3 regions of the Pseudomonas gorinensis genome follow, and region 2 is predicted to be linked to each of the others. Evidence: riboswitches for the same ligand, from Rfam matches in the RefSeq annotation. Region 2 holds a riboswitch; each other region holds the start of a gene.

Region 1 (10,239 bases), 1.7 Mb from region 2:
ACCTGGCGGACGAAAACAACTTCGGCCTGATCCCGCAGGCCCTCGACAGCGAAGTCGGCCGCCCAGGCTTTGAAGTGACCACCCTCGACGACGCGGCGGTTCGCGTCACCTGGGCGGGCAAGCCGGACCACGCCTTCTATCAGGATGGCCCTTACTTCCCCACACCCCGCACGACCACACGCTATAAAACCCTTGCGACCTACCATAACGGCGACGTCGCCGCGGCGCGTTATGCCTATGAAAAAGGCGTGGTGGTACTGAGCGGCCCCCATCCGGAAGCCGGGCAGGCGTGGTTTGAAAGTGCCGATATCCCGTGGAACAAGAGGCCGCGTGGCGAGCTGTTTGCGGCGTTGATACACAGTGTTGAAGAGTAGGGGAGGCTGATTAACCCATCACGACCGACGCCGTCTATTGGTGGGCGCAGTGGTTTTTACCGGTGCATCAGGCGGCTTGCACCGCCTCACCCGTTGGCCGTACTCGCTATCCTCGCCCTCGGCGCCAAGTTCAAAAGCGGGGCGACGAGCCCCAGCCGTTCAGATCCACAGATCATTCGTGGCAGTGCGCTCTCCGCCTTCATGGCCAGTGTTCAGAATGCCGCGCGGTTCGATCATCATCAGCTTGGCTTCACCTTCGGCGGCCGTCCGATGCTCGACGCCACGGGGGACCACATACAGTTCACCCGGCGCCACGTACACGGGGCCTTCCGGAAGGTCGATACGCAGCGTCCCTTCAAGCACAAGAAACGCCTCGTCGGTTTCCGGGTGCGAGTGCCAGATGAATTCTCCTTCGATACGCACCACCTTGAACTGGTAGTCGTTCATCTCGGCGACGACCCTCGGGCTCCATTGCTCGTTGATGAGCGACGCTTTTTGCGTGAGGTTTACAGGTTGTGTTGGGTGCTGTGACTGGGCCATGACCGATACTCGGGTAGTTGAGAGGTGTCAGGATATCGAGGGGGTGGTTAGCTGGCTTGTACGATCCTGCATGTTGAAATAGTTGATCGACGATGCGCAAACGCTCACGGACTGGGCCTGAATCCAGCGGGCTATAGCCAGCGTACCTATGCCAGGCAGTTAGGCTGCAATAGTTTTGTTGTGCAGGCCGAGTTTCCCTGGGGGGACACCGTCCTGGTGCCGAATGACGACACGTGGCAACGTATTGTTGAAGGGTTAACGTTGGCGGAGACGGAAACGCAAGGGCGGCCCGAGGATTAGCCGCAGCAGTGGCATGAGGGATATCAGCGAAATGCGGTTGGATGGGCAGCGGAGTTGTTGCGGTTGATTGTGCGGTGATGCCAGGGGGATTAAGAAGTCTCAACGTCGGGGGCAGAACTCAGGCTCTTACGAATATGGTCTGCCCCCGATTCGAACAATTAAAACTCCGTTTTTATGGAATATATCGTTGGTGTGTATGCGCTAGATATATTTAAAGTCAAATTTATGGCTCATGAAGCTAATGTCCGACTCGTCTCGGCAGGCAATTACGCCAAATTTCCAAGATTTTTTCTCTATTTTTTCCAGGTCAACATTTAAAGGCCACCAAGCGAAATAGACTTGGGATACCGGGTGTCTGCTAATGGTGTGCGCTGCGCACAGTTTGATACCGTGCCCTTTATGGTTGAGTGTTCCGTTAGTAAGGGACATTGCAATTTTATCCCCTACACCTTCGCCAAAGTCATCTCGCCTGGCATGCCCGACTTGAGGGTGGATAACTAGGCCGTCACCTTCTTGCGCACAAAGATTTAAAAAGAAATCAAAAAGTTTTGCTGTCTTTTCGAGTTCTCGGGGGGCGATCAGTTTTATGTATCTTATTGGCTTGCTCATGATCTGCTCATAGTTGTCGGGGCGTGGACCGGCATCATTGGATTCCGGCATTTTCAGCGAACTAGAGGTGTCGCGTTATGGCGGGGTATAGATTGATGGGTACTATGTGGTTTTGATTACTGGCTGAAAGTGTTGCAGGATTCATTGGTTGCGGTGATGTAGGTGCTGCTTTTGTTCGCGCTGACGAAACCATGCATTAAACTGATCGCTACCCGCCCCGAACTAATGTCAGTGAGATAGATGTTTCTAGCAATTTGGTAGTCGTTGTTGTTGCTGTCTTTTTTTATGTAATAAGTTGTTTTGTCGTTGATTCGACAAATAATACCAAAATCCCTATTTTGAGAGTCAGGGACCAACAACGTTTTGGCGGGCTCTGCAGCGACTAATCCGCTGATAGTGGACAAGATAATAGATAGGGCGAGGTGTTTCTTCATTATATGCACTCCATGCAAAATACTAGAATATCACCGGGTAGTGGCTATGGGCCATTATTTTTTTTCGTCCGGTGCGCGATTTTTGTTCTAGGCCGCGTTAATACAGCCGGACGGAGAGCCGCAGTGGTGCGAGTTAATTGATCTGAAAAATGCCAGCAATTGCATTCAGGGCTTTGCTGCCGTCAGCTGCGTAAAGCTCATGCAGCAAGCCCTGATCGCTGAGACGATGCAGACGGAAATGGTTATAGAAAGCCTGGCCCAGCCGCTGATGGTCGAAAGCACCTTGCTGCCAAAGCGTCAGGAATTCATCGTAGGTCGCTTTCTCGATTTGCAGTCTTATCACGCTTTCCAATGTGGGCCTCAACGGTGTGGGAGGTCTGTCCGGAGCCTACAAAGTCCGGGCGTCTGGCGCAACCCAATGCCCTTCAGTCAAGCGCTTTGATGTGTCAAACAAAGCAGATCCAATTTGAAACCGTCGAGCGTCTGGCCGAAAGCAACCCCTTTCTCCGCTAACCGGTCTACCATGCCACCCCGGCAGTGGTTCCACGCGCTACCGATCTCCATCCTTGAAGGTACCGTAATGACCATCGACCAAATCTCCCTGCCCAAAGGTGTAGGCCCTCACGCCGCCAAGCTTCTCGACGCCATCACGGGCGCGGCCACTCACGAAGAGCTCAACCGTGCCGGCGGCAAGGCGGAAGGTTTTGTGCTGGGTCTGGAGTCCACCAAAGCCATCAAAAGCCAAATCGCCGAGTCGTTGTACGTGGCTTATGATGACGCGGCGAGTCATCGGTTGGGCGAGTTGAAGGGCTAGGGATTCACTCGGCAGGGCGATGCGCGTGGGCTGCGAGCCTCACACCGTAAGACTCAATAACCATCCCGCCGCGCCGCTTCCTACCACCACCAGCCACGGTGGCAGCTTCCACACCATCAACGCCACCACGCCAATCAGCGCCAGGCCGAAGTCCTGGGCGGTAAAGATCGCGCTGGTCCACACCGGCTGATACAACGCCGCCAGCAACAGGCCGACCACCGCGGCGTTCACGCCTGCCAGCGCGGCCTGGGTGCGAGGGCTGCGGCGCAGGCTTTCCCAGAAGGGCAGTGCGCCCATCACCAGCAAAAACGACGGTGCGAAGATCGCCAGCAGGCAGAGCAGGCCGCCGAGCCAGCCGGTCGGGGCTTGGGTCATGGAGGCCCCGAGGAAAGCCGCGAAGGTGAACAAAGGGCCGGGCATGGCTTGGGCGGCACCGTAGCCGGCCAGGAACACGTCGTTGCTGACCCAGCCGGTGGGCACGACTTCGGCTTGCAGCAGGGGCAGCACCACGTGGCCGCCGCCAAATACCAGCGCGCCGGTGCGGTAGAAGGCGTCGGTTAACGCCAGGCCTGGGTTGGGGAGCCAGTGGGCCAGGATCGGCAGACCGGCCAGCACCAGCACAAACAGCGATAACCACATTGCCCCTGCACGACGGCTGATGGTCACGGGCAACGCATCGTGCGCGGCGGGCGGTGTGGGCTTGAACAGCAGCAGGCCAGCCACCGCCGCTGCGCTGATCACCCCGACCTGGCCCCACGCAGAGCTTTGCAGCAGGGCCACGCAGGCGGCGAGCAGCATCAGGGTGATGCGCGGTGCGTCGGTACACAGGTTGCGCGCCATGCCCCATACGGCTTGGGCGACCACCGCGACAGCCACCACCTTGAGGCCGTGCAGCGCGCCGGGCGGGATGGCCGTGCTGTGCTGGGCAATGCCCAGGGCAAACAGGATCAGCACGACGGCGGACGGCAGCGTAAACCCCAGCCACGCCGCCAGCGCTCCGCCGTAGCCGGCCCGCGACAGGCCGAGCGCGATGCCCACCTGGCTGCTGGCCGGGCCGGGCAGGAACTGGCACAGCGCGACCAAATCCCCATAGCTGCGCTCGCTCAGCCAGCCGCGCCGGGTCACGAATTCGTGCCTGAAATAGCCCAGGTGCGCGACGGGACCGCCGAAGGAGGTCAGGCCCAGGCGCAGGAAGATCAGGAACACTCCCCAGATGCGGGTGGGGCGATCAGTGGGGGAGTGGGCCAAGGTGCAGGGTCTCGATAAGGGCAAAATAGGCTAGGGTATCGAGGCACCTTAGCGAATTTTGATGACGCACAGAAGAGGCGCCCGCTCGCGCAAATCGCCACGCCGGATGGAATTTTTGCGCGCGTGCTGGAGCCATTGAAGATGCATGCAGAAAGACTTCCCCGTTGCACGCCACTGAACTCAGCCAAGGACAGACGATGACCTTCTTTATATTCCTCCTGGCTTGCGCCGCTGCCGCCAGCACCGGTGTCATTTTCAAGCCCGGTGCCTGGTACGAATCCCTGGTCAAGCCCGACTTCACCCCGCCCAACTGGCTGTTCCCGGTGGCCTGGAGCATTATCTACCTGCTGTTGGCCTGGGCCGGTTACCGCTTGAGCCTGATCCCCGACAGCCAGCCGGTGCTGGCATTGTGGGCGGCGCAGATTGCGTTGAACACGCTGTGGACACCGGTATTTTTCGGTGCGCATCAGTTGCTCGCCGGTATGCTGATCATCGTGTTGTTGTGGCTCACCGTCGCCGCAATGGTGGTCTTGGCCGTGCGCCTGGACCTGATTACCGGGCTGATCCTGTTCCCGTACCTGGCGTGGCTGTGCGTGGCGGCGGCGTTGAATTTCTCGATTTTGCGCAATAACCGCTGATGGCCCATAAACCCTGGCCCGCCAGTGCGCCTGAACTGGCTCAAATGCGCCGCTTCAACCAAAAGCTCACTTGGCTGCCGCGCTTCAAAATCCGCAATCGCGTGACACCGCGTTTGATTCAGGCGTTGTTGCGGGTCAGTCAAACGTTCAAGCGGGCGCCGCTGGCCGAGACTCAATTCGTGGGTGCAGTCCCCGTGCGTATCTTGCGGCCGAGCGGCAAGCCCAAGGGCGTGGTGCTGGATATCCACGGCGGCGGTTGGGTGATCGGCAATGCGCAGATGGATGATGACCTCAACCTGGGCCTGGTGAACGCGTGCGAGGTGGCGGTGGTGTCGGTGGATTATCGGCTGGCGGTCGATACACCGATAGAAGGGCTGATGGAGGATTGTTTGAGCGCCGCGCGCTGGCTGTTGGGTGACTGCGCCGAATTTGCCGGGTTGCCGGTGATTGTCGTGGGGGAATCGGCCGGTGCGCACTTGGCGGCGGCGACGTTGCTGGCATTGAAGCAGTGGCCGGATTTGCTCCAGCGCGTGAGCGGTGCGGTGTTGTATTACGGCGTCTATGATTTGGCCGGCACTCCCAGCGTACGCGCGGCGGGCCCGCAGACGTTGTTGCTGGATGGGCCTGGCATGGTGGATGCGTTGCGCAGGCTGACCCCAGGGTTGAGCGATGAGCAGCGGCGACAGCCACCGTTGTCGCCGTTGTATGGCGACTTCAGCGGGTTGCCGCCGGCGTTGATGTTTGTGGGGGCATTGGACCCGCTCAAGGATGACACCCTGCTCATTGCTGAGCGCTGGGGGACGGTGGAAGCCCATCTGCTGCCGGAGGCGGCCCATGGGTTTATCCATTTTCCGTTGGCGATCACCGAGAACGTACTGGCCTATAGTCGGGCGTGGGTCGCGCGCCGGATCGCTGTAGCACCGTAAACCTGCCGCGGTTCTTGCCTGATGGGCCCTTGCTTCAAGAGGTACCCATCATGGGCTTTCGTATGACGGGCCTTGCCCCAATGCCAGTCAGTCAAGGAGGAAAACGAAGCGGGCTTGTTGTGGCGAGCGGGCTTGCCCCGCGTTGGGCTGCAAAGCAGCCCCAGTAAGGCCACCGCGTTTATACAGGCCTATTAAATCGTCAGGTTTTGGGGCCGCTTTGCGCCCCAACGCGGGGCAAGCCCGCTCGCCACAACAAGCCCGCTCGCCACAACAAGCCCGCTTTCCACAATTAGCCCGCTCTCCAGAGTTACCGTTTTCCTCCTTGACTGACTGGCATTAGGGCTCGCCCCCGATGACACTGTTGGGCCGCGTTGTTAAATCTCAGTTCGAGCGCAACCGCAGTATCTGCACGCCGTCGAACGGGTCTGTCAGGTAATGCGCCTGCACGCCGAAGGTTTCCTGCAAGCGTTGCGGCGTCAGCACCTCCAGCGGTTTGCCCAGTGCCACCAATCGCCCATGATCCAGCACGGCCAGGCGGTCACAGGTCAGTGCCTGGTTGAGGTCGTGCAGGGCGATCAAGGTGGTGACGGGTAATGCCTGCACGCCTTTCAAGATCGTCAGTTGATGCTGGATGTCCAGGTGATTGGTCGGCTCATCCAGCAACAGGATCTGTGGCCGTTGCGCGAGGGCGCGGGCGATGTGCACGCGTTGGCGCTCACCGCCGGAGAGGCTGCGCCAGGCGCGTTGGCTCAGGTGGGTGGCGTCGACGTCGTGCAGGGCCTGGCGCACGATGCGATCGTCTTCGCTGGACCACGGGCTCAGCGCCGACAACCACGGTGTGCGGCCCAGTGCCACGGCGTCGAATACGCGGATGGCATCGTCGGTGTCGGCCTGTTGTTCCACCACCGCCAGGCGTTGTGCGATGGCGCGGCGGGACAGCGCGCCCAAACGCTCACCACCCAGGTGCACCTCGCCGCTGGCCGGTGCGCGCAAGCCGGCGAGCAGTTTGAGCAGGGTCGATTTGCCGGAGCCGTTCGGCCCGACGATACCCAAGGTTTCCCCCGACTGGACTTGCAGGTGAATATCGCGCAGCAACTGGGCCTCTCGCACCTTGAAGCCCAGGGCCGTGCAGCTCAGCACCGTCATCGCGCATTCCTCCGGCCGATCAGGATCAGCGCAAATACCGGCGCGCCGACGAGTGCGGTGACCACGCCCACCGGAATGACCTGGCCCTTGATCAAGGTGCGTGACAGCACATCGGCTGTAATCAAAAACAATGCGCCTCCCAAGGCGCTGGCCGGCAGCAGGCGTGAGTGCCCGGTACCGAGCAACAGGCGTGCGGCGTGAGGGATGACCAGGCCGACAAAACCAATGGAGCCGACAATCGACACCATCACCGCGGTGACCAACGCCGCGCAGCCCACCAGCACAAATTGCACGCGGCGCACCGGGATGCCGAGGGACGCCGCCGAGTCGCTGCCGAAGGTGAATGCATCCAGTGCGCGGCGGTGCCACAGGCACACCGCCAACCCCGCGACGGCCACCGGTACCGCCAGCCACACCGACGACCAACGCACGCCGCTGAGATTACCCAGCAACCAGAACAGGATGCCGCGCGCCTGTTCGGAGCTGGCGGACTTGGTGATCAGGAACGCGGTCAGCGCGTTGAACAGCTGCGAACCGGCGATGCCTGCCAGGATGATCTGGCCGGTGCCGCTCGACGACCCGCTGGCCCGGGCGAGCAAAATCACCAGCGCAAACGCCGCCATCGCCCCGGCAAAGGCGCCGGCGGACAGCGAGATCAAGCCACCGCCGACCCCCATCAGCACCACCAGCACCGCGCCGGTCGAGGCACCGGCGCTGATGCCAAGCAGGTAGGGATCGGCCAAGGGGTTGCGCAACAACGACTGCAGAATCACCCCGCATGTGGCCAGCCCCGCACCGCAGGCGGCGGCGACCAGCGTGCGAGTGAGGCGATAGTTCCACACCACGCCTTCGTCGATAGGGTCCAGCGCGTAGCCGGCGGCCCACAGTTTATTAGCCAACACCTGGAGCACTACCTGCGGCTCGATGGCGGTTTCGCCGATGGCTACGCCGGCCAGTATGGCGATCAACAGCAGCGCCAGGGCGAGAAGCGTTCTGCTCATTTGGGCAGGTCGTAGCTGTCGATGGCGCTCGCCAGTTGGTCGAGCCCATCGAAAGTACGCACGCTGGCCTGTAGGGCCATGGCGTCGAGGATGATGATGCGGTTGTGTTTCACCGCGTCCATGTTGCGTGTCACCGGGTCGCTGCGCAGGAAGGCCAGTTTCTGTTCGTAGTTGTCGGCCGGGTAGCGGCGGCGGTCCATGCGCGCGATCACCAGGAAGGTGGGGTTGGCTTTGGCGAGGGTTTCCCAGCCGACGGCGGGCCACTCTTCATCGGACTGCACCACGTTGTGCAAGCCGAGGGTTTGCAGCATGAATTCGGGGACACCCTTGTGGCCGGCCACATAGGGATCGCTGGCCATTTCGGCGCTGGAGAACCACACCAGCGCACTGGCCTGCTTGAGGCCCTTGTTGCGGGCGGTGGCGACGGACTTGGCCAGGCGCGCCTTGAGCGCCTCGTTCAGTTGCTGGCCGCGGTCCGGCACGTCGAAAATCTCGGCCAGTTGGCTGATGCTTTTATAAATGGTGTCGATGCGGAACGGCTCCAGGCGTGTGCCGTCGGCGCCCACCAGGTTGTTCTTGCCTTCGCAGTCGGACGGCAGCAGGTAGGTGGGGATCTTCAATTCATGAAACTGCTCGCGGGTGCCGACCACGCCTTGTGGGCCAACCACCCATTCCAACTCGGCGGCCACCAGTTGCGGGCGCTTGGCAATGACCGCTTCGAAGCTTGGCTCATTGTTGGCCAGGCGCTCGATGGTGTCGTTCTGTGCCTTGAACTGCGGCAACACGTTGTTGAACCACAACGCCGTGCCGACCACTGTGTTGCCCACACCCAGGGCGTAGAGCATCTCGGTCGCCGCCTGGCCAATGGTTACGCTGCGGGCGGGCGCTTGCTGAAAGGTCAGAGTGCTGCCGCAGTTCTCCAGCGTCAGCGGGTAGTGGGTGGGCGTCGCCTGGGCCAGGGCACAGAAGCCCAGGCCGGTGAGCAGGGCGGTAACGCGTGGCAGCATGGGGCAATCTCCTGGGAGCCGTACGTGGAACTGGGGAGGTACGGTTCGGAAATACGCCCTCGGACGCTGCGGTGGAGGCAGCCAAGGATGTCCTTCCCGGACACCCCGCCGGTTAGTGGTTTTACTGGGCCGGCAGGTCTCCTGACTGATGCGTCGTCACCCGGCTCCAGCCTTCCCGGAGGGTATCCAGTGGCGTTGAGGAGCAGGCTCGGCATCTACAGTTGCGGGGGCAGTTCCGATTGACGCGGGGGTACCGCGCTTCGGATTCCCTATTAGTCCCGTTTGGGAACCGGCGCGGTATGGTAGTCGATTGGGCTGGGGAGGGGGAACCGAATGGCGGCTTTCTGTAGGCGCGTGCAGGCTCGCGCCCACATAAAGCCGCGGTAGCCGGTCAGAGGCGTATATCTTCAGGGCCGCGGATCAGTGCTTCAATTCGCGTCCCCGTTGCGCGCTCTTCATTGCTGAAACCGTCGTAGTCGGCCAGGTTGGCGAAACGGATGCCGGTCAATTGCTCGATCTGGATCACACTGCGCCGGTAGGTCCGCAGTTGGCCAAATACCAGATCAAGCTGACCGAGTTCACGGCTCTGGTCGATCATGTAGGCGCTGGCAGAGGGCTTGCCGTCGTCGCCGAGGTAGGCCACCACTTTCCAGAATGCCTTGGGGATTTTCACGCCGCGGTAGACACGGTCGTCATCGGCCAACACCGGGCCGGTAAACACCGTGGCCCGGGCCTTCCAGCGTTGTGTGTTGTCGAGAATGTAGTCTTCGAGCTCCAGCCAGGTCTTCTGGTTGAACCCGCTCATCTGCGGCGAGCAATTGGTGAAATGGAACGTATCGAGGTTGGCGGTGTTGGCCTCGTCGCCCCAGTTGGGATCCTGTCGTCGCACCAGGTGGCCGCGATCCAGGCCGTTGTTGGTGTAGAGCTCGTCGCCAATCTGCGCGCTGATGGGCAGGCGGCCGTCGTAGGCCCAGGTGTCGTTGCTGCGAACGATATCCACCGCCTGTCCGCCGTCGATATTCACGCCCACATAGAGCGCCATCCGTCGGGAACGTGACAGGGTCACCGAGAAATGCGTGTAGTCCAGGCGCAGCGGCTGGACGTCAGTTGCCAATGCCTCATCCACCGTGGGCCACGGCACGGCGAAGCCGCTGAGAAAGTCGGGTGCGTAGCCACGCCGGTCCTGCAAATCCTTGGCGGGC
Region 2 (10,239 bases):
GGCCCACGGAAATCGGCTTGGCGTGGCTGACGGAGTTCCAGAACGCTTCGGTGGTCTGGCCCGACAAGGTGCGGCCGGAGGCGTCGGTGATGGTGCCGGAGATCATGATCGGCAATTCGATACCGAGCGCTTCGAACACCCCCTGCACGGCGAAGATCGCGGCCTTGGCGTTGAGGGTGTCGAAAATGGTCTCGATCAGGATCAGGTCGGCGCCGCCTTCGATCAGGCCCTTGGTGGCCTCGGTGTAGTTCTCCACCAGTTCATCGAAGGTGACGTTGCGGTAGCCGGGGTTGTTCACATCGGGCGACAGCGAGCAGGTGCGGCTGGTCGGGCCGAGTACACCGGCAACGAAACGCGGCTTGGCCGGGTTCTCGGCGGTCTTGGCATCGGCGATCTTGCGCGCCAGGCGTGCGCCTTCGACGTTCAGTTCATAGGCCAGCGCTTCCATGCCGTAGTCGGCCATGGAGATGCGGGTGGCGTTGAAGGTGTTGGTTTCAAGGATGTCGGCACCGGCATCCAGGTAAGCCTTCTCGATCCCGCCGATCACGTCCGGGCGGGTGAGCACCAGCAGGTCATTGTTGCCCTTGACGTCGCTTGGCCAATCGGCGAAACGTTTACCCCGATAGTCTTGCTCCTCCAGCTTATAGCTCTGGATCATCGTGCCCATGCCACCGTCGAGGATCAGGATGCGTTCCTTGAGGGCTTGGTGAAGGGCTTGCAGGCGAGCGCTACGATCGGACATGGGACTACTCTGGTCAGGCATTACGGAGGGCGTGGATCATAACAAACCTGTGCGGATTTGGAGCATGCCAAGGTTTTGCATGAATATCGTTCATGTTGGCGCGGGTGGCGGATCGGTAGAATCCCCAGGTTTTTTTATTTTGGCTTCAGATCGGGACCAGGCTCATGCCGTATCGTTTCCTCATCAGCATTGCATTGATGCTGCTTGCCACTACCACCCAGGCCCAGGATACCGCCCCGGCGATTTCCTACACCCGCGATATCCAACCGATTTTTACTGAGAAATGTGTGGCGTGCCATGCCTGCTATGACTCGGCCTGCCAGTTGAACCTGGGCAGTGGCGAGGGGGCCGCCCGTGGCGCGACCAAGGTGCTGGTCTACGACGGTGAGCGCAGCCAGGCGACCAAGCCGACGCGGCTGTTCTACGACGCCTTTGGCAAGGCCGCCTGGCAGCGCGAAGGCTTCAGTTCGGTGCTCGACGCCCAGGGCAGCCAGGCGGCCCTGATGGCGCGCATGCTCGAACTCGGCCAGCACCGCGCGCCGCTTGCACCCAATGGCAAGCTGCCGGATGACATCGTGCTGGGGCTGAACCGCGAGAACATGTGCCCCTTGCCCGGAGAGTTCGACGCTTATGCCGGCGCGCACCCCAACGAAGGCATGCCCCTGGCCGTGACCGGCTTGAGCGACCAGCAATACCACACCCTGCAACGCTGGCTGGCCTCGGGTGCGCCGATTGACCAGCAAGGCGTGGCGCCCAGTGCCCAGGAAGCGGCGCAGGTGCTGCAATGGGAGAACCTGCTCAATGCCCCCGGCGCCCGGGAAAGCCTGGTGGCCCGCTGGTTGTTTGAGCACCTGTTTATTGCGCATCTGTATTTCGAAGGCGGTGAGCCAGGGCACTTCTTCCAGTGGGTGCGCTCACGGACGCCCAGCGGCCAGCCGATTGACCTGATCAACACCCGTCGTCCCAATGACGACCCCGGCACTCGTGTTTACTACCGCCTGTGGCCAATACAAGGGGTGATCGTCCATAAGACCCACATCACGTACCCGTTGAGCGCGCAGAAAATGGCGCGGGTCAAAGCCCTGTTCTACAGCGGCGACTGGCAGGTCAGTGCGTTGCCGGGCTACGGCCCTGGCCGCCGCGCCAACCCGTTCGAGACGTTCGAGGCGATCCCGGCGCAGGCGCGTTACCAGTTCATGCTGGATAACGCCGAGTATTTTGTCCGCACCTTCATCCGCGGGCCCGTATGCCGGGGGCAGATTGCCACGGATGTGATCCGCGACAATTTCTGGGCATTGTTCCAGGCGCCCGATCATGACCTGTACATCACCGATGCTCGCTATCGCGGCCAGGCCACGCCATTGTTGGCGATGCCTGGGCAAAATGACGACGTGGGCAGTGTGCTCAGCCTATGGCTCAAGTACCGCGACAAGCGCAACCAGTACGAAGCCCTGCGTCGCGACAGCTATGCCGAACTGCCAGCACCGAGTTGGTCGACGCTGTGGGCTGGCAACGACAATGCGCTGTTGAGCATCTTCCGCCACTTCGACAGCGCCTCGGTCAACAAGGGCCTGATCGGTGAGGTGCCGCAGACGCTGTGGCTATTCGACTATCCGTTGCTCGAACGCACCTATTACCAACTGGTGGTCAACTTTGACGTGTTCGGTAATGTGTCGCACCAGGCCCAGACTCGCCTGTACTTCGACCTGATCCGCAATGGCGCCGAGCAGAACTTCCTGCGCCTGATGCCGGCGAACTCGCGGGATGATTTCCTCGACGATTGGTACCAGAACAGCGGCAAGGTCAAGCTGTGGCTGGACTATGAGTCGATCGACGACGATAAGCCCACCGGCCTGAAGCTTGATGAAAAGGACCCCAAGCGCGACTTCGCCAACCAGCTGCTGGCCCGCTATGGCGACCTCAATGCCGCCCCGGACCCGATCAATCGTTGTGCCGGCGCGTACTGCTCACGGCCGGGGATCGACCCGGCGTTGCGCGACGCCGAGCAGGCCCTGAGTCGCCTGACATCGCGCCCGGCGGCGGGGCTCAAGGTCATTGGGCAACTGCCTGAAGCGACGATGCTGCGCGTCGAAACCCGCAGCGGCCAGCGGGAGGTCTACAGCCTGCTGCGCAACCGTGCCCACAGTAATGTGGCGTTCATGCTGGGTGAGGCTTATCGCTATCAGCCGGGCCTGGATACGCTGACGATCTACCCAGGGGTGCTCGGCAGCTACCCGAACTTCATGTTCAACGTGCCAGCCGAGCAAGTGCCGGAGTTCGTCGCGGCCATGGAGGACGCCAGGGACGCCCAGGGTTTCGAGAAGATTGTCGACCGCTGGGGCATACGTCGCAGTCATCCGCAGTTCTGGCAGTACTTCCATGACCTGTCGACCTACATCCGCGAAACCACGCCGGTGGAAGAAGGGGTGCTGGATATGAACCGCTATGAAAACCTCTGACGTGGCTGTTGAGTCTTTTCCGACAAAATTACTGGGACTTTGTACCTGCGTAATATTTTGGCGTAAACTGCCGGCAAGCCTGTGAGGAGTTTCCATGACTGCCATAACCATTACCGACGCCGCCCACGATTACCTGGCCGACCTGCTGTCCAAGCAGAACACCCCAGGTATCGGTATCCGCGTCTTTATCACCCAGCCTGGCACCCAGTATGCCGAGACGTGCATTGCCTACTGCAAGCCCGGTGAAGAAAAGCCGGAAGACACCGCCCTGGGGCTGAAAAGCTTCACCGCGTATATCGATGCCTTCAGCGAAGCCTTCCTTGACGATGCCGTGGTGGATTACGCCACCGACCGCATGGGCGGCCAATTGACCATCAAGGCTCCGAACGCCAAGGTGCCGAACGTCAACGCCGACAGCCCGGTCAACGAGCGTATCAACTACTACCTGCAAACCGAGATCAACCCAGGGCTGGCCAGCCACGGCGGTCAGGTCAGCTTGATCGACGTAGTGGATGACGGCATTGCCGTGCTCAAGTTTGGTGGCGGCTGCCAGGGCTGCGGCCAGGCCGACGTGACGTTGCGCGAAGGCATCGAGCGCACCCTGCTTGAGCGGATTCCGGAGCTCAAGGGCGTACGCGACGTGACCGACCACACGCAGAAAGAAAATGCCTACTACTGAGTAAGGCGTTCACTGCGAACAAAAAAACGGCGCCCCGTGAGCGCCGTTTTTTATTATTAAAATTCAGTTATTTACGCAATCTATCTAACGCTGAATATCAAGTGTGGGAGGGGGCTTGCCCCGATAGCGGTGCCTCAGTTGCCTCATGAGCAGGCTGACACACTGCCATCGGGGGCAAGCCCCCTCCCACATTTTTTACATTTATTCAGTTAAATCAGTGTGTTGTTGATGATTTGTGAATTAAAAAATCAAATTCGAATGCTGACGCTATCTCCCTGACAAGGAGGGTCAAATGTGGGAGGGGGCTTGCCCCCGATAGCGGCATGTCAGTCGCCTCGTGAGTAGGCTGATGCACCGCCATCGGGGGCAAGTTCCTTCCCACATTTATTTTTTATTTATCCAGTTAAATCAATGTATTGCTTTGGTTTTATGAAGTTAATAGTCAAGGTCGATATAGGTGCGCATGCCCCGCCCGATACAACGACGACTCACTGAAACTGTCACTCGCCAGCACCCGGCCCACCACGATCAGCGCCGTACGCCGAAAGCCCTTGGCGGCGACTTTGTCGGCAATATCGCTGAGTGTGCCCACCGCCCAATCCTGATCCGGCCAGGTTGCCCGGTGCACCACGGCAATCGGGCAATCCGCGCCATAGTGCGGCAGCAGCTCTGCGACGATCTTCTCCAGGTGGTTGACCCCCAGGTGGATCGCCATGGTGGTGCCGTGGCGGGCCAGGCTGTCGAAGTCCTCGCCGGCCGGCATGCGGGTTTTATCGGCGTAACGGGTCAGGATTACGCTCTGGGCGATGTCCGGCAAGGTCAGTTCGGCCTCCAGCAGCGCGGCACAGGCGGCGACTGCGGTCACGCCCGGAATGATCTGGAACGGGATGCCCAGCTCGCGCAGATGACGAATCTGCTCGCCGATCGCCCCATACAGGCTCGGATCGCCGGAATGCACCCGCGCCACATCCTGGCCGTTGGCGTGGGCGGTCTTGATCAGCTCGATGATCTGCTCCAGGTGCAGTTCGGCGCTGTTGACCACCAGTTGCGCTTGATGCCCCTCCAGCACGGCCGCCGGTACCAGCGAACCGGCATAGATGATCACCGGGCAACTGCGGATCAGCCGTTGGCCTTTGACAGTGATCAATTCCGGGTCGCCGGGGCCGGCACCGATGAAGTAGACGGTCATGGAGGATTCCTGTCGAAAAACGGGCGAGCATGAAGATTGCTCATGATCGGAAGACGCAATTATCGATTTTTCAGCCGGCGCAGGCCAATGCAAAGGTGGCCTGGGCGGTTTTCTTGCGGGTGATCAGCAAGCGGGCAGGGCCTGGGGAGAGCTGTTCGGCCAGGGCCAGGGCGGCGCTTTCGGCGATGCCGTAACAGCCGGTGTGGGCAAAGGCGACCGCTGATTTATGGCTCAGACGGCCTTCATACGCGGCCAACTGTTCGGCGCTGAAGCACTGCAATGGCAGGTTCAACCTATGCGCCAGGGCCAGTAACCCCGGCTCGTCCTGTTTGCGGTCGAGACTCGCCAGTGCGGTGATGTGCTGGCGCTCGATACCCGCTTCGGCGAGGGCCGTGTCAAACAGCGCCAGCAGGGCGTGCAATTCGCAGCCCCGCTGGCAACCGAGGCCGACCGCTAGTTTCATGCCGAGTATTGATCGTCGCGGTTGCGGCGAAACAACCAGGCGCTGATCAGGCCCAGGGCCAGCCAGAAGGCGACGTTGGTCAACTGCGAGGCGATCTTGAATTGTGCTTCCAGTGCCTCTGGCGCCAGCATCGAATGCACTTGCGGCTGCGGGGCGCCGATTACGTGAGGCACCACGAGGATCGCCACGCCCAGCCCTTTAAGCAGCCAGTTGCCACCGAACACCAACAGCGCAATACCGGCCGCAGTGGAGGCGGCCGTGCCGATCCACCAGATCTGGCGTTGCGCCAGGTCGGCGGCGGCCGTGCCCGGCAGCTCGGGCGGCAGGCCCAGGGTCGGCGCCAACACAAAGGTCGCGTAGCCGGCCAGGCCCCACAGCAAGCCTTGGGCCGTGCGGGTCGGTGCGCGCAGGGTATAGAGGCCGGCCAGCATCAGGGCGAAGCCGACGGCGACCACCAGGTTGCCGCCGGTGGTCGACAGCACGCGCTGCCAGCCGTCTTCCGGTTCCCAGGCTTCGGCGTCATGGGTGTGCGCAGCGGCGCCAGCGGCATGCTCGTGCACGACTTCAGTCGCGGCCGGGGCCTTTTCGAAGGTTTCCGCCTGCAGAATCAGCGGAGCGACCCAGAAGCTTTGCAGCAGTGTCAGCAGCAGGGCGGCCAGCAAGCCGGTGAACCCTGCGGTTTGCGCAATACGTTTGATCATGTCGGCAGGTCTCAGTGGCACGGGAACGCGGCGCTGTGGCGGGTATCGTGGGCTGCGTTGTGCACCGCCTCGATATGCGAGAACCCGGCGAAATACACCAGGCACGCGCCCAGGATCGAGGCGCCGATGGCGGCGGTCAGGCGTTGGCTGAGGGTGGCGGTACTGCTGGCGGTGTGCGAAGTGCTGCTGATGATCGACATGGCGCGTCCCTATCGTGTTCAGGGTGAAACGAGCGCATGCAAACCCCGCGAGCCGGGCACGCAGGGTTTTAACAGCGCCCGCCCACCGCGGGTTTGTTATCTGATGTTATTCGGGCCGGTCTCCGGGCTTGCGAGGGACACTGGGTCTATAAAGCGTCGCCTTCCCATGCCGTACAGGCACAGTGGATCTGACGCTTCACTCGCTTACCGTTGCGGGGGCAGCACCGGACTGGTCATAAGGCTATGACTCACCGGTTTCCCGTTTCACCCTGTGAAGGGCACCCGAAACAAGGCGTGTAGGAAAGCATGCAGAGCGACGGTAGTCAAATTGACCGAGCCCCTGTAGCCTTGCACCTTCGAGGTTCTTCGGCCCAGGCCGAAGCTAAGAAGGGAACGCGGTTCAAGCCGCGGCTGCCCCCGCAACTGTGAAGGGTTTATCTGACTGCCACGCCACTGCCATTGCGGCGGGAAGGCGCAGCCAGCGCCGGTCGCAAGACCCGCAAGCCCCAAGCCAGGAGACCTGCCTCGCAACCGATTTTCCAATTCAACCGGGCGGGGTGATCCGGTGACGAAATCTGCTGCTGCGCGCCACGCAGGGCCTATCGTCCCGTATGCCCGCCCCCAAGGGCATCCGATGAAAACACTGGCCAAACTTCCCGTCACTATCGTTACCGGCTTTCTCGGCTCGGGCAAAACCACCTTGCTGCGCCACATGCTCGACAACGCCCAGGGCCGTCGCATTGCGGTGATCGTCAACGAATTCGGCGAGTTGGGCATTGACGGTGAGATCCTCAAGCAATGCTCGATCGGTTGCACCGAGGAAGAAGCCAACGGCCGCGTGTATGAACTGGCGAACGGCTGCCTGTGCTGCACCGTGCAGGAAGAGTTCTTTCCGGTGATGCGCGAACTGGTGGCCCGTCGCGGCGACCTCGACCATATCCTCATCGAAACCTCTGGCCTGGCCTTGCCCAAGCCCCTGGTGCAAGCCTTCCAATGGCCGGAAATCCGCAGCGCCTGCACCGTCGACGCGGTGATCACCGTGGTCGACAGCCCGGCGGTGGCCGCCGGCACCTTCGCCGCCTTCCCGGACCAGGTCGACGCCCAGCGCAAGCTTGATCCGAACCTGGACCACGAATCGCCGTTGCATGAACTGTTCGCCGACCAGTTGGCCAGCGCCGACCTGGTGATCCTCAACAAGTGCGACATGATCAGCCCCGAGGACCTGGCCCGCGTGCGCCTGGAAGTCGCCGAAGAGCTGCCACCCGCGGTGAAGATCGTCGAAGCCAGCAGCGGTCGCCTGCCCCTGGACGTGCTGATCGGCCTGGGCGCTGGCTCCGAAGAGCATATCGACGGCCGCCACAGCCATCACGATCATCACCATGACGGTGAAGACGACCACGATCACGACGCGTTCGACTCCATCTCCATCGACCTGCCCCAGGCCGATGAGGCACTGTTGCTCGACGCGCTGACCCAGTTGGTGGTGCAGCACGGCATCCTGCGTGTCAAAGGCTTCGCGGCGATTCCGAACAAGCCGATGCGCCTGCTGATCCAGGGCGTGGGCACGCGTTTCGACAAGCACTTCGACCGCGCCTGGGGGGCCGACGAGGCGCGCATCACGCGCCTGGTGCTGATCGGCCAGGCGCTGGACGCGGCGGGCCTCGAAGCGCAATTGCGCGCAGCGCTCAACGTTTAACCCATGCACCTGCTCAGGACTCAACCCGGCGGCTTCGTCGCGGACGACAATATCGCCGACCTGGGGCAAACCCCCGCCGAGCTGGTGATTCTGTGCAGCGGCGATTCCAGCCTGGCGCTGCTGGCCGAAGCCGCCCAGCAGTTGCCCGAGGACTACCCGAGCCTGCGCCTGGCCAACCCCATGCAGGTGCAGAACCACGCCTCGGTCGATCTGTATGTCGATGAAGTGCTGCGCCATGCCAAGGTCATCCTGATTTCGCTGCATGGTGGCATCGGGTATTGGCGCTACGGTATCGAGCGCCTGGTGGCACTGGCCGAGCGCGGCGTCACGTTGATCCTGGTGCCCGGTGATGATCGCCCGGACCCGGAACTCAGTGGCCTCAGCACCGTGGCCGCTGAGGCACGCGACCGCTTGTGGCAGTACCTGCGCCAGGGTGGCCTGGGCAATGCCCTGGATTTTTATCGCTGCCTGGCCAGCGCTTATCTGCAGCGTGACTACGCCTGGGCCGAGCCACACACTCTGCCGCGTACTGCGATTTATCACCCGCATCAAGCCAATGCCCGCCTCAATGATTGGCAAATGGAGTGGCACCCGGAGTTTCCGGTGGCGGCGGTGCTGTTCTATCGCTCTCATTTGCAGGCGGCCAATACCGGCTTTATCGATGTGTTCTGCCAGCGTTTGCAGGCAGCGGGCCTTAACCCGTTGCCGGTGGCGGTGGCCAGTTTGAAAGAGCCCGGCTGCCTGGCGGTGGTCGAGGATTGGCTGGATGAAGTCAATGCGGCGGTGATTCTGAACACCACCGGCTTTGCCCAATCCAGCCCCGAAGCCCCCCATCTACGCCCGTTTCGCCGCAATATCCCGGTGATCCAGGCGATCTGCGCCCAGGACAACCAGCCCGGCTGGCAAGCCAGCGAACAGGGCCTCGGCCCGCGCGACCTGGCGATGCACATTGCCTTGCCGGAGCTGGACGGGCGGATTATCAGCCGGCCGATCAGCTTCAAAGACCTGGCCTGGCGCAGTGAGCGCAGCCAGTCGGACGTGGTGTGCTACCGCGCCGCGCCGGAACGTATGGACTTTGTTGCCGAACTGGCGCGACGCTGGGTCGAACTGGCGCGGGTGCCGAATGGGGATAAGCGTATCGCGCTGATCCTGGCCAACTACCCGACCCGTGATGGCCGCATCGGCAACGGCGTGGGCCTGGATACCCCGGCCGCCGCGCTGAATATCCTGCGCGCCCTGCACAGCGAAGGTTACCCGGTGCCGGAGACGCTTCCCGACAGCGGCACGGCGCTGATCCATGAACTGCTCGGCGGTGTCACCAACGACCTGGACAGCCTCGACCTGCGCCCCTGCCACCAAAGCCTGGGGCTGGACGACTACGCGGTGATGTTCAGCCGCTTGCCCGAGGCCAACCGCCAAGCGGTACTGGCGCGCTGGGGCTCGCCCGACAACGACCCGATGTGTCGCGACGGCCGCCTGATGATTGCCGGCCTGCGCCTGGGCCAGACGTTCGTCGGTATCCAGCCCGCACGCGGCTACCAGGTGGACGCCAGCGCGGTGTATCACGACCCGGACCTGGTACCGCCGCATGCTTACCTGGCGTTTTACTTCTGGTTGCGCCACACCTACGGCGCCCACGGCGTGATCCATGTCGGCAAGCACGGCAACCTGGAATGGCTGCCGGGCAAGGGCGTGGGGCTGTCGGAAAACTGCTGGCCCGACGCGTTGCTGGGCCCGCTGCCGAATATCTACCCGTTTATCGTCAACGACCCGGGCGAGGGCGCCCAAGCCAAGCGCCGCACCCAGGCAGTGATCATCGATCACCTGATGCCGCCGCTGACCCGTGCCGAAACCTATGGGCCGTTGCGCGACCTGGAGCTGTTGGCCGACGAATACTACGAGGCGCAATTGCTCGACCCGCGCCGCGCCCGTGAGCTGCAAAAAGACATCCTCAAACTGGTGCGCGAAACCCGCATCGACCAGGAACTGGAACTGGACAGCGACGCCGACGCGGCGATCTGGTTGCCGCGCCTGGATACCTACCTGTGTGACTTGAAGGAATCGCAGATACGCGATGGTCTGCATGTGTTTGGCGAGTCGCCCGCAGGCC
Region 3 (10,239 bases), 2.0 Mb from region 2:
ACGGTCCAGTTCGCTGGTCTGGCGGCTGACCAGGTAGCTCACGCGCTTGCGGGCCTCATCCAGGTCATCGCTGCGCAGGGCCTGGGCCACCGGAATCACATGCTCGCCAAGGCTGCGCATGCCGAGGGCGCAGTACAGTGCGAGCACCTCCAACACCCAACCGATATAGGGTGCCCACGACAACGCGGTGGCCAACAGCGTCAACGGCACCACCGCAATCACCCACGCGGTCACGCCGTGGCTGCGCCAGCCACGGCCACCGCTATTGAAACGTTGCTCGATGCGTCCGGCGAAATTGCCAAACGCCACCAGCGGATGCCAGCGCCTGGGTTCACCCAGCAGCGCATCCAGCGCCACCGCGGCGACACACAGCAAGGCCACACTCATTGACTTGCTCCCCACACATTCTCATACAACATGTCACTCAGCGGACGCGGTTCGGTCCAGCCTTCGAGCTGCAGCATCGGGGCCGGGTAGAAGGCGTCGACCGGCCCCAGGCACAGCACCGCCAGGGGTTTCGCGCCAGGCGGCAAACCCAGCAGGTCGGCCAGGGCCCGGGGTTCGAACAGCGAGACCCAGCCCATGCCCAAGCCCTCGACGCGCGCGGCCAGCCACAGATTCTGAATCGCGCAGGCCAGGGAGGCCATGTCCATTTCCGGCAAGGTACGTCGCCCGAAGATATGCCGCTCGCGATCGTCCATCAGCGCCGCCACCAGCACTTCGGCGCAGTCATGGATGCCTTCGACCTTGAGCTTCATGAATTCATCGGAGCGCTCGCCCAAGGCTTCGGCGGTGCGTATACGTTCTTCCTCCACCAGTTGCTGGATCTGCCCTCGTAACTGGCGGTCGCTGATGCGGATAAAGCGCCAGGGCTGCATCAGGCCGACGCTGGGCGCCTGGTGCGCGGCCTGGAGCAGGCGATGCAGCAAGTGCGGGGCCACCGTGCCGCCGGTGAAATGGCGCATGTCGCGGCGTTCGGCGATGGCGCGGTAAACGGCGTCGCGCTCGGCCGGGGGGAAAGCGTTGTCACTCATGGGACTGGGCTGACTCAAGGTCGGGCGCAAACAGCGCAGCAACCGCACGGGGATTGGAGGGGAAGTAGAAGTGCACGTAGGAAGCGGTCATCCGCCCTTGCCGATACACCGCCTCGGCACCCCGCCCGCCGTTGGGGCTCAAGCCACGGGCGATCGGTTGCCAGTCGGTGCTGGTCAGGGAATGGTGGTAGGTGTGCCCGCGCAATACGCCTTCCGGCAACTCGACGCTTTGCAGGGCAAGGGCCGCCAGTTTCTTCTGCATCACCGCATCCCCCTGCAACAGGCCGACCAGCTCGGCACGGGTGCCGTCGACATCGGTGAGCGAGTCCAGCAGGTAGAGCATGCCGCCACACTCGGCAAGCAAGGGTTTACCGGCAGCATGATGGGCACGGATGGCATCGAGCATCGAGGTGTTTTCCGCCAGCGCCTGGTGATGCAGCTCCGGGTACCCGCCTGGCAGATAGAGGCTGTCGGCCTCGGGCACTTGGCGATCATGAATCGGTGAGAAAAAGCGCAACTCGGCCCCCATCGCCCGCAATAGATCCAGGCTGGCGCCATAGGTGAAGGCAAAGGCTTCGTCACGGGCCACGGCGATGCGCACACCGGCGAGCAGCGGTTCGGCTTCGATCACTTCAGGCGCGGCGAAGGTCACCGGCGGCGGCAAGGCAACTTCACAACTGTTGCCCAGGGCCTGGGCAGCGGCGTCCAGGCGTACGTCGAGGTCATTCAGTTCGCTGGCTTGCACCAGGCCAAGATGGCGGCTGGGCAACTCAATCCCGGTTTCACGGGACAACGCGCCGTACCAGCGCAGGCCTTCGGTGAGGCTCCCTTCGAGCAGTTGCGCATGGCGCAAGGTGCCGACACGGTTGGCCAACACACCGGCAAACGGCAAGTCCGGCTGATAACGCGCCAGGCCCAGGGCCAGGGCACCGAAGGTCTGGGCCATGGCGGTGCCGTCGATCACCGCCAGCACCGGCACACCGAAGTGCCGCGCCAGGTCGGCGCTGGACGGCGTACCGTCAAACAGGCCCATGACGCCTTCGATCAGGATCAGGTCGGCCTCCCCTGCCGCTTCCCACAGCAAGCGACGACTTTCCTGCTCGCCAACCATCCACATATCCAACTGATACACCGGCGCACCGCTGGCGCGTTCGTGGATCATCGGGTCGAGGAAGTCCGGGCCGCATTTGAACACGCGTACTTTGCGCCCCAGGTTGCGGTGCAAACGGGCCAGCGCAGCGGTGACCGTGGTTTTGCCCTGGCCGGACGCCGGTGCGGCGATCAGTACGGCCGGACAATGACGGGGCTGATTCAAAGTTCGACGCCCTTCTGTGCCTTGATACCGGCCTGGAACGCGTGCTTGAGCATGCCCATTTCGGTGACGGTGTCACCCATCTCGATCAACTCCGGCTTGGCGCCACGGCCGGTAACCACCACGTGCTGCATCGGCGGACGGGCTTGCAGGTCGCTCAATACCTGGTCCAGGTCGAGGTAGCCATGCTTGAGGGCGATGTTCAGCTCATCCAGCACCACTAGGCCGATGCTCGGGTCTTGCAGCAGTTCGCGAGACACGGCCCAGGCGGCCTCGGCGGCGGCGATGTCGCGCTGGCGGTCCTGGGTTTCCCAGGTGAAGCCTTCGCCCATGACGTGAAAGCGCACTTGTTCGGGGAAGCGCCGGAAGAACAATTCTTCGCCGGTGCTGTTACGGCCTTTGATGAACTGCACCACGCCGCACTGCATGCCGTGGCCCATGGCGCGCGCGAGCATGCCGAACGCAGAGCTGCTTTTGCCTTTGCCGTTGCCGGTCAGCACCAGCAGCAAACCGCATTCGTTCGGGGAATTGGCAATGCGCTCGTCAATCACGGCTTTTTTGCGCAGCATGCGCGCCAGGTGGCGTTCGTCGCGGTCGGGGGAATCGGTCATGGCAGCTCTCCGTTGGGGCTGGACAAAAACGGCGGGCAGGAAAAAACAAAAACAGACAGCCAAGCATCGCCCACCGTGATGCTGTTGGATGATCCAGGCCGGTCTCCGGACTCATGAGTGGCTCGCTTTATAGAAAGCAGGCCGACGCTGCGCCTTCCCATATCGCAGCGCGATACAGTGGCCAATAGCACCGTCTTGACTCATTTACCGTTGCGGGGGCAGCGCCGGAATTGCGGCAACACTGTGTACAAGTGCGCTCACTCACCGGCTTCCCTGTTTCACTCAGTCGACCCTTGGGTCACAGAGCACCTGAAACAAGTCGCGAAGGTTAGTGGGTTGGGGGGGGAGCGTCAATTAAAGCTGGCCTTGCACTTGAACCATCGTGCCGCAGCACTCCTCTACCCTTACAGGCATTCAGGAGAAAACCATGCATAAAACAAGACTCACCCTACTGATCATGGTCGCAGGCACCCTCGCTGCCTGCGGAGAAAGCTCGACCTTGAAGGTATCGGATGGCACCGGCCCTTCGCCCCAACTGCCAGAGCCCAACAAGACCCTGATCCCCACCGTGAATATCGCCCCAGCCATTGGCTGGCCTGCTGGCATGAAGCCAACCGCCGCCGCGGGCACCCAGGTGACAGCGTTCGCCGAAGGCCTGGATCACCCTCGCTGGCTGTATGTGCTACCCAATGGCGATGTGTTGGTGGCCGAAACCAATGCGCCGCCCAAGCCGGACGACGCCAAGGGTATTCGCGGCTGGGTAATGGAAAAGGTCATGGGCCGCGCCGGTGCCGGTGTGCCCAGCCCGAACCGCATCACCTTGCTGCGCGATGCCGATCACGATGGCGTCGCCGAGACCCGCACGGTCTTCCTGGAGAATCTCAACTCGCCGTTCGGCATGACCCTGGTGGGCAACGACCTCTACGTGGCCGACTCAGACAAGCTGCTGCGCTTTCCCTATCAACCGGGCGAAACCGCAATCACGCAGGCCGGCACCACGGTGGTCGACCTGCCGGGCGGCAGCATCAACCACCACTGGACGAAAAACGTGGTGGCCAGCAAGGACGGCAGCAAGTTGTATGTGAGCGTCGGTTCCAACAGCAACGTCGGCGAGAACGGCCTGGAAGCGGAACAAGGTCGGGCGGCGATCTGGGAAGTCGATCGCGCCAGTGGCCAGCACCGGATTTTCACTTCGGGCCTGCGCAACCCCAACGGCATGGCCTGGGAACCGCAGAGCGGCAAGCTGTGGACCGCGGTCAACGAGCGCGATGAGATCGGCAGCGACCTGGTGCCGGACTACATCACCTCGGTCAAGGATGGCGCGTTTTATGGCTGGCCATTCAGCTACTACGGGCAACATGTGGATGTGCGTGTCACACCACAGGACCCGGCCCTGGTCGCCAAGGCGGTCGCGCCAGACTACGCCGTCGGCCCGCATACCGCTTCGCTGGGGCTGACCTTCGCCGAAGGCAGCAAATTACCTGCACCGTTCGTCAACGGCGCCTTTATCGGCCAGCACGGGTCATGGAACCGCAAGCCGCACAGTGGCTACAAGGTGATCTTTGTGCCGTTCGAAGGTGGCAAACCCAAGGGGCAGCCAGTGGACGTGCTGACCGGGTTCCTCGACAAGGATGAGAACGCTATGGGCCGGCCGGTGGGTGTGGTGATCGATCAGCAGGGGGACCTGCTGGTGGCGGATGATGTGGGGAATAAGGTGTGGCGGGTGTCTGCAGTTAAGTAACTTTTCTCAAGACCACCACAAAAAATATGGGAGGGAGCTTGCTGCCTCCCACATTGGGTTCGGTTTCTGGCTTAGGGATTGCGGGCCAAGTGCTCAGCCGGCAACACGCGCTTGGCACTCAGGTAGGCGTTCTGCCAATAGGCTTTGGACAAGGTGTCCAGCTTCACCGTACCGCCCGTTTGTGGCGCATGCACAAAGCGCCCTTCGCCTACATAGATCCCGGCATGACTGACCTGTGATCCACCACCGGTGGCGAAGAACAGCAAGTCACCGGTCTGCAGGTTTTCTTCGCTGACATCCTGGGCGCGCATCACGATCAATTCGCGAGTGGTGCGCGGCAGGGAGATGCCAGCGGCATCGCGGTAGACGAAGCCGATCAAGCCACTGCAATCAAAACCCGAATCCGGCGTATTGCCGCCCCATCGGTAAGGCGTGCCGACCAGGCCCAGCGCGCGGAAGAGCACATCTTCAGCAGCAGGCGAGAAACTTTGGCTGGAATAGTTGAACACCGGCTTAGGCTTGGCCGCTACGTGAGCGGGTGGCGGTGTGCGGCTTGCGCAGGCGCTGAGGAGCGCGGCGCAAACAATAAGAATCAGGCGGGCCGAGGTCGACATGTGCAGAACAATCCTGGTCTGGATGCGGCTTTCGCTGCCGAACGCTGAAAACCAGAACGCGCAAGCAAAGCTTGCGCGAACGGATTACAACAATATCCAGGGATTCTAGCGCTTACACGTCAAACTTCAAGTATCACTTTAACTTTACTTGCTAGCGGTAACCGTTGTCGGGGCCATGGCGAGTGCGCGCTTGGCTTCGATAAAGGTTTTGCTCCAGTAGCTGTCACCCAGGTTGTCGACTCGAACACCGCCACTGCGACGGCTGCTGGAGTGGATAAACTGGTTATCGCCCAGGTAGATACCGGCGTGACTGACACGACCACGACCTGCCGTACTGAAGAAAAGCAGATCACCGGGCTTGAGGTTGTTGCGCGCGACCAACGGTGCTTTCACGTTGATCATTTCGCGAGTGGAGCGTGGCAGGTTCATGCCAGCTTCTTCACGAAACAGGTAGCCGATGAAACCGCTGCAGTCGAAACCGGCTTCAGAGGTACCGCCGAAACGGTAACGGGTACCGATCAGGGACATGCCGCGTTCGAGGATGCTGTCGGCCAGCACGGGCAGCTGATAAGGCTTGTTGCCGGCAAAGTCGGCCAATTCCTTCTCGGTTGCCACTTCTTCTTCGTAAACGGTAGAAGACTGTGCAGCAACAAATTTTGCCTGGGATTGCTGTTGGGTTTTGTGCTGCTCAGCCACTTGTTGAGGGTGGGAGGCGCAACCAAACAACAGGGTAACGAGTGCGAGAGGCACGAGGGGTGCGAAGCGATTTAGCATGGGCACGACCGTGGCTGATGTGTAAAGAAGTCGAGACTATGCCCTCTATCACATCGATTTGCAAATTCAATCGCGCTCTATGTGACTTACTGTTTGCGCCATGACATCTAAGCCCTTAATACCCTATACGTGCCTTTTGCGTGGCCAAACCGGCCAAAACGCAGGTTTTCTGGCGCCTGGAATTTGCCGAAAGCCCCGAAAAAACAAGGGCTGACTACCAGCCGAGGGTTTCTTTCAGGAAGGGAATGGTCAGCTTGCGCTGGGCCTGCAAAGAGGCCTGGTCGAGCTGTTCGAGCAGATCGAACAATGCGCTCATGCTGCGCGTGCCACGGGTGAGGATAAAGTGCCCCACCTCATCGGTCAGGTGCAGGCCGCGACGGGACGCGCGCAATTGCAGGGCTCGCAACTTGTCTTCGTCGGACAGGGGGCGCATCTGGAAGATCAGTGCCAGGGTCAGGCGCGATTTCAGGTCGGCCAGCTTGACCGGTAGCTCACGGGGCGAGGTGGACGCGGCAATCAGCAGGCGGCGGCCGCTGTCGCGCAGGCGGTTGAACAGATGAAACAGCGCCTCTTCCCAATCAGCTTTGCCGGCAACCGCCTGCAGGTCATCCAGGCACACCAGCTCATACTGCTCAAGGTTGTCGAATATCGTGATACCGCGGTCCATCAACTCGGCCAAGGGCAGGTAAACCGCCGGCTCGCCCATTTGCTCGAAGCGCAGGCATGCGGCTTGCAACAGGTGGGTCCGCCCCACGCCATGCTTGCCCCACAGATAGATCAGGCTTTCAGTCCACCCGGCGTCGGCTTCGCAGAGCCGCTCGACATAGCCGAGTGCAGCGGCATTGGCGCCTGGGTAGTAATTGATAAAGGTGGCGTCATCACGCAGACGCACACCTAGGGGCAGCTGAATCGGTTTCATGCTGACTGAACGGCTCCAATCGAACCGTTAGTGGCCTCTGTGTAAAGTTTGCAAAGTTTATACCCGTGACGCCGGGCGCACAATGCAACAGACCACAAGCAAAATCAAAGGTTTGCGTTAACTTGCTGGATTCAAGCGGAATATTTGACACGCAGGCGCCAGAAACAACAAACCCGGCCATCGACCGGGTTTGTGACACTGCAATTACAACTCGGGGTCTTCGACACCCGTATACACATCCGAATCCTTGTACAGATCATGCAGATGGCGCACCAGGACCATGATCACCGCCGCCACCGGCAACGCCAGCAGGATGCCGGTAAAACCGAACAACTCACCGCCCGCCAGGATCGCAAAGATCACCGCCACCGGGTGCAGGCCGATACGGTCCCCCACCAGCAGCGGCGTGAGCACCATGCCTTCCAGGGCCTGGCCGACCATGAATACCGCGACAATCCCCAGCATCGGGTACAAATCGCCGCCAAACTGGAACAACCCGGCCACCAGCGCCGCGCCGATACCAATCACGAAGCCCATGTAGGGCACGATCGCGGCGAGCCCGGCGATCAAGCCGATCAACAGGCCCAGCTCCAGGCCGATCGCCATCAATCCGGCGGCGTAGATAACCCCCAGGGCCAGCATCACCAGTAACTGGCCACGCACGAACGCGCCAAGCACCTCGTGGCACTCCCCGGCCAGGGACACAATGCGCTCCTCGCGGTCGCGCGGCAGCAGGCTGCGGATCTTGGCCATCATGATGTCCCAGTCCCGCAACAGGTAGAACGCCACCACCGGGATCAACACCAGGTTGGTCAGCCAGCCGATCAGCGCCAAGCTGGAAGCCGTCGCCTGGCTGAGCACGACACCGACGATATCGGTGGTCTGGCCCATATGCTCGCTGATCGCCGCCTTGACCTTGTCGAACTTCCAGAAGCCATCCGCCAGGCCGAGCTTGGCCTGGGCCCACGGCATCGCCGTGTGCTGCAGCCAGTCGAGCATCTGCGGCGCCAACTCATAAAGGCGAAACAGTTGCTTGGCCAGCATCGGCACCAGCACCAACACCAGCGCGGTAATGATCAACGTAAACAGCGCAAACACCGCTACCACGCCCAAGGTGCGTGACAGCCCGGCTTTCTCCAGGCGATCCACCACCGGATCGAACAGGTAAGCGAGCAATAACGCCACCAGGAAAGGCGTCAGGATCGAATGCAGCAGGAACACAAAAACGCACAGCAGGACGATCCCGCCAAGCCACACCCAACGACGCGCATCCGCCATAAACCACTCCATCTGTCATTTGCTTCCTGCTTCTATATAGAGCAGGAAGAACATTTACCAACGAAAACGCAGTTGCGCCTGAGGCTGGGCTGCCACAGCCGGCCGGGTACCATCTGCCACGGGCTGCTGAACCGGCGACTCTCCAGCAGGAATCTCCTGCAACTTGGCCAGGCTCAACTGGGTACGCAATTGATCGGCGCTGCCGTTGACGCGATACACAATACGATTGCCGTCAACGAGCTGCGGCTGGCCGCCGAACGGCTCCAGCAGATGCCCCAGGGCGGCATACCGCTCCAGGTTCATTCCCTGCACTTCCAACAATTGTTCTGTGCTGACACCCGGCTTGACCGCAAAGCGTGGAGCCAGTTTTTGGCTCACGGCCAGCATCACGGCATCGGCGACGGCGGCGGTATCGGCCCCTTGCGCGGTGCCCTGCTCGCTCTTGTCGCCCAGCCACAGGCGCCATTTGGCTTGCCACTGGTTGCCGTCCTGACGCGCATGCACCGCCAGCAAAGCGTCGGCGCCATAGCGTTCGGAGGCCGCGCGCAGGGGGGTGGCATCGGCACTTTCGAGATTCGGCGCAGTGGCGACGACCTGCTCATCCAGATCGCCCAGCGGCAGGCGCAATGGCAAGCCACGATGTTGGGCCGCACGGCGTAGCGCTTGGGCGACGGCCTGACCATCGCCCACCAGGCTGCTGCCGTCGGTGGAGTCGTTCAACCACCAGCCGAGGATCGATGGCCGGTTGCTGCCCCAGATCGGCAGGCCGGCTTCACGCAAGGCGCGATCAGTGCTGACCGGGTCGAAATCCACTTGCAGGCTTTCCGGTGGGCCGGCGTCGTAGCCATACTGGCTGATGATTTGCTGCGGGTCCTTGCGCACCGCCGCCAGGCTCGGGCCGTCGGCGGCCTTGGCATCACCGGTGAGGCGGATGACCAAGGTCTGCACGGCGCGCTGGGTCGCCTGGTCACGCTCTTGCGGGGACTGACTGCTGACCGGTTCAAGTACTTGATACAGGCCATTGAGGGTTTCGGCATGACTCGCCAGGCTGGCCAATGACAGGCAGCCTACAAAAAAGAATTTACACAGACGCATGGAAGATTCCCGAACGACAAATTTAGCGGCTGGAACAGACCGCGCGAACCCGGTTTCCCAAGGCTGTGACCACAGCGACCGGTAAAACATTCACGGAGTCTCGGTAAGTTTTCGTACTGTCATAACGATAGCGAGTTAAAGGCTATACCTTAATACGTGCCTGGGCAGGCGCGGTTAGCATTTTTTTAACCCGCTTTTTTTATCTATGTGGCCCTGCCCGTCGGCCCGAGGATGGCCGCTGCCCCTCAAGCCTGATAAAATCGCGCGCCTTCGCAGACCGTCAACGGCTGGGCCTCTTCATGAAAGCCTTCGCCAGCTCGGTCGTTACCCCTGAATCCCCCCTAAAGGCCTGGATCATGAGCAAGCAACCCTCCCTGAGCTACAAGGACGCCGGTGTAGACATCGACGCCGGTGAAGCATTGGTCGAACGCATCAAGAGCGTCGCCAAGCGCACTGCGCGCCCCGAAGTCATGGGCGGCCTGGGCGGTTTTGGCGCCCTCTGCGAGATCCCGGCCGGCTACAAGCAGCCCGTGCTGGTCTCCGGCACTGACGGCGTGGGCACCAAGCTGCGCCTGGCACTGAACCTGAACAAGCACGACACCATCGGCATCGACCTGGTCGCCATGTGCGTCAACGACCTGGTGGTGTGCGGCGCCGAACCGCTGTTCTTCCTCGACTACTATGCCACTGGCAAGCTGAACGTAGACACCGCTGCACAAGTGGTGACCGGTATCGGCGCCGGCTGCGAACTGTCAGGTTGCTCCCTGGTCGGCGGCGAAACCGCTGAAATGCCGGGCATGTACGAAGGCGAAGACTACGACCTGGCCGGCTTCTGCGTTGGCGTGGTAGAAAAGGCCGAGA

The links. Region 2 has a riboswitch for cobalamin ahead of AB7933_RS15435 (CbtB domain-containing protein). Riboswitches for the same ligand answer to the same signal wherever they lie in the genome.
Positions count from the first base shown of each region.
Region 1: it holds a riboswitch for cobalamin, as region 2 does, so the genes downstream of both, AB7933_RS23150 (ABC transporter substrate-binding protein) here and AB7933_RS15435 (CbtB domain-containing protein) in region 2, are expected to answer to the same signal.
Region 3: it holds a riboswitch for cobalamin, as region 2 does, so the genes downstream of both, cobO (cob(I)yrinic acid a,c-diamide adenosyltransferase) here and AB7933_RS15435 (CbtB domain-containing protein) in region 2, are expected to answer to the same signal.

Region 1 covers NZ_CP167125.1:5,114,367-5,124,605, reverse strand. The annotation lists gene AB7933_RS23205 (BPL-N domain-containing protein) at 1-374, shown strand, start outside; gene AB7933_RS23200 (cupin domain-containing protein) at 534-914, opposite strand; gene AB7933_RS23195 (hypothetical protein) at 1,416-1,823, opposite strand; gene AB7933_RS23190 (hypothetical protein) at 1,940-2,257, opposite strand; gene AB7933_RS23185 (hypothetical protein) at 2,391-2,609, opposite strand; gene AB7933_RS23180 (hypothetical protein) at 2,838-3,071, shown strand; gene chrA (chromate efflux transporter) at 3,111-4,319, opposite strand; gene tspO (tryptophan-rich sensory protein TspO) at 4,517-4,957, shown strand; gene AB7933_RS23165 (alpha/beta hydrolase fold domain-containing protein) at 4,957-5,883, shown strand; gene AB7933_RS23160 (ABC transporter ATP-binding protein) at 6,265-7,029, opposite strand; gene AB7933_RS23155 (FecCD family ABC transporter permease) at 7,026-8,030, opposite strand; gene AB7933_RS23150 (ABC transporter substrate-binding protein) at 8,027-9,037, opposite strand; cobalamin riboswitch at 9,152-9,346, opposite strand; gene AB7933_RS23145 (DNA/RNA non-specific endonuclease) at 9,429-10,239, opposite strand, start outside.
Region 2 covers NZ_CP167125.1:3,370,817-3,381,055, forward strand. The annotation lists gene metH (methionine synthase) at 1-742, opposite strand, end outside; gene AB7933_RS15410 (fatty acid cis/trans isomerase) at 907-3,201, shown strand; gene nfuA (Fe-S biogenesis protein NfuA) at 3,296-3,880, shown strand; gene cobM (precorrin-4 C(11)-methyltransferase) at 4,323-5,069, opposite strand; gene AB7933_RS15425 (cobalamin biosynthesis protein) at 5,140-5,532, opposite strand; gene AB7933_RS15430 (CbtA family protein) at 5,529-6,233, opposite strand; gene AB7933_RS15435 (CbtB domain-containing protein) at 6,245-6,433, opposite strand; cobalamin riboswitch at 6,530-6,734, opposite strand; cobalamin riboswitch at 6,776-6,975, shown strand; gene cobW (cobalamin biosynthesis protein CobW) at 7,068-8,129, shown strand; gene cobN (cobaltochelatase subunit CobN) at 8,133-10,239, shown strand, end outside.
Region 3 covers NZ_CP167125.1:5,398,828-5,409,066, forward strand. The annotation lists gene cbiB (adenosylcobinamide-phosphate synthase CbiB) at 1-387, opposite strand, end outside; gene bluB (5,6-dimethylbenzimidazole synthase) at 384-1,034, opposite strand; gene AB7933_RS24405 (cobyrinate a,c-diamide synthase) at 1,027-2,349, opposite strand; gene cobO (cob(I)yrinic acid a,c-diamide adenosyltransferase) at 2,346-2,957, opposite strand; cobalamin riboswitch at 3,037-3,285, opposite strand; gene AB7933_RS24415 (PQQ-dependent sugar dehydrogenase) at 3,385-4,698, shown strand; gene AB7933_RS24420 (C40 family peptidase) at 4,770-5,312, opposite strand; gene AB7933_RS24425 (C40 family peptidase) at 5,457-6,086, opposite strand; gene hda (DnaA regulatory inactivator Hda) at 6,301-7,005, opposite strand; gene AB7933_RS24435 (AI-2E family transporter) at 7,210-8,283, opposite strand; gene AB7933_RS24440 (DUF2066 domain-containing protein) at 8,338-9,378, opposite strand; gene purM (phosphoribosylformylglycinamidine cyclo-ligase) at 9,735-10,239, shown strand, end outside.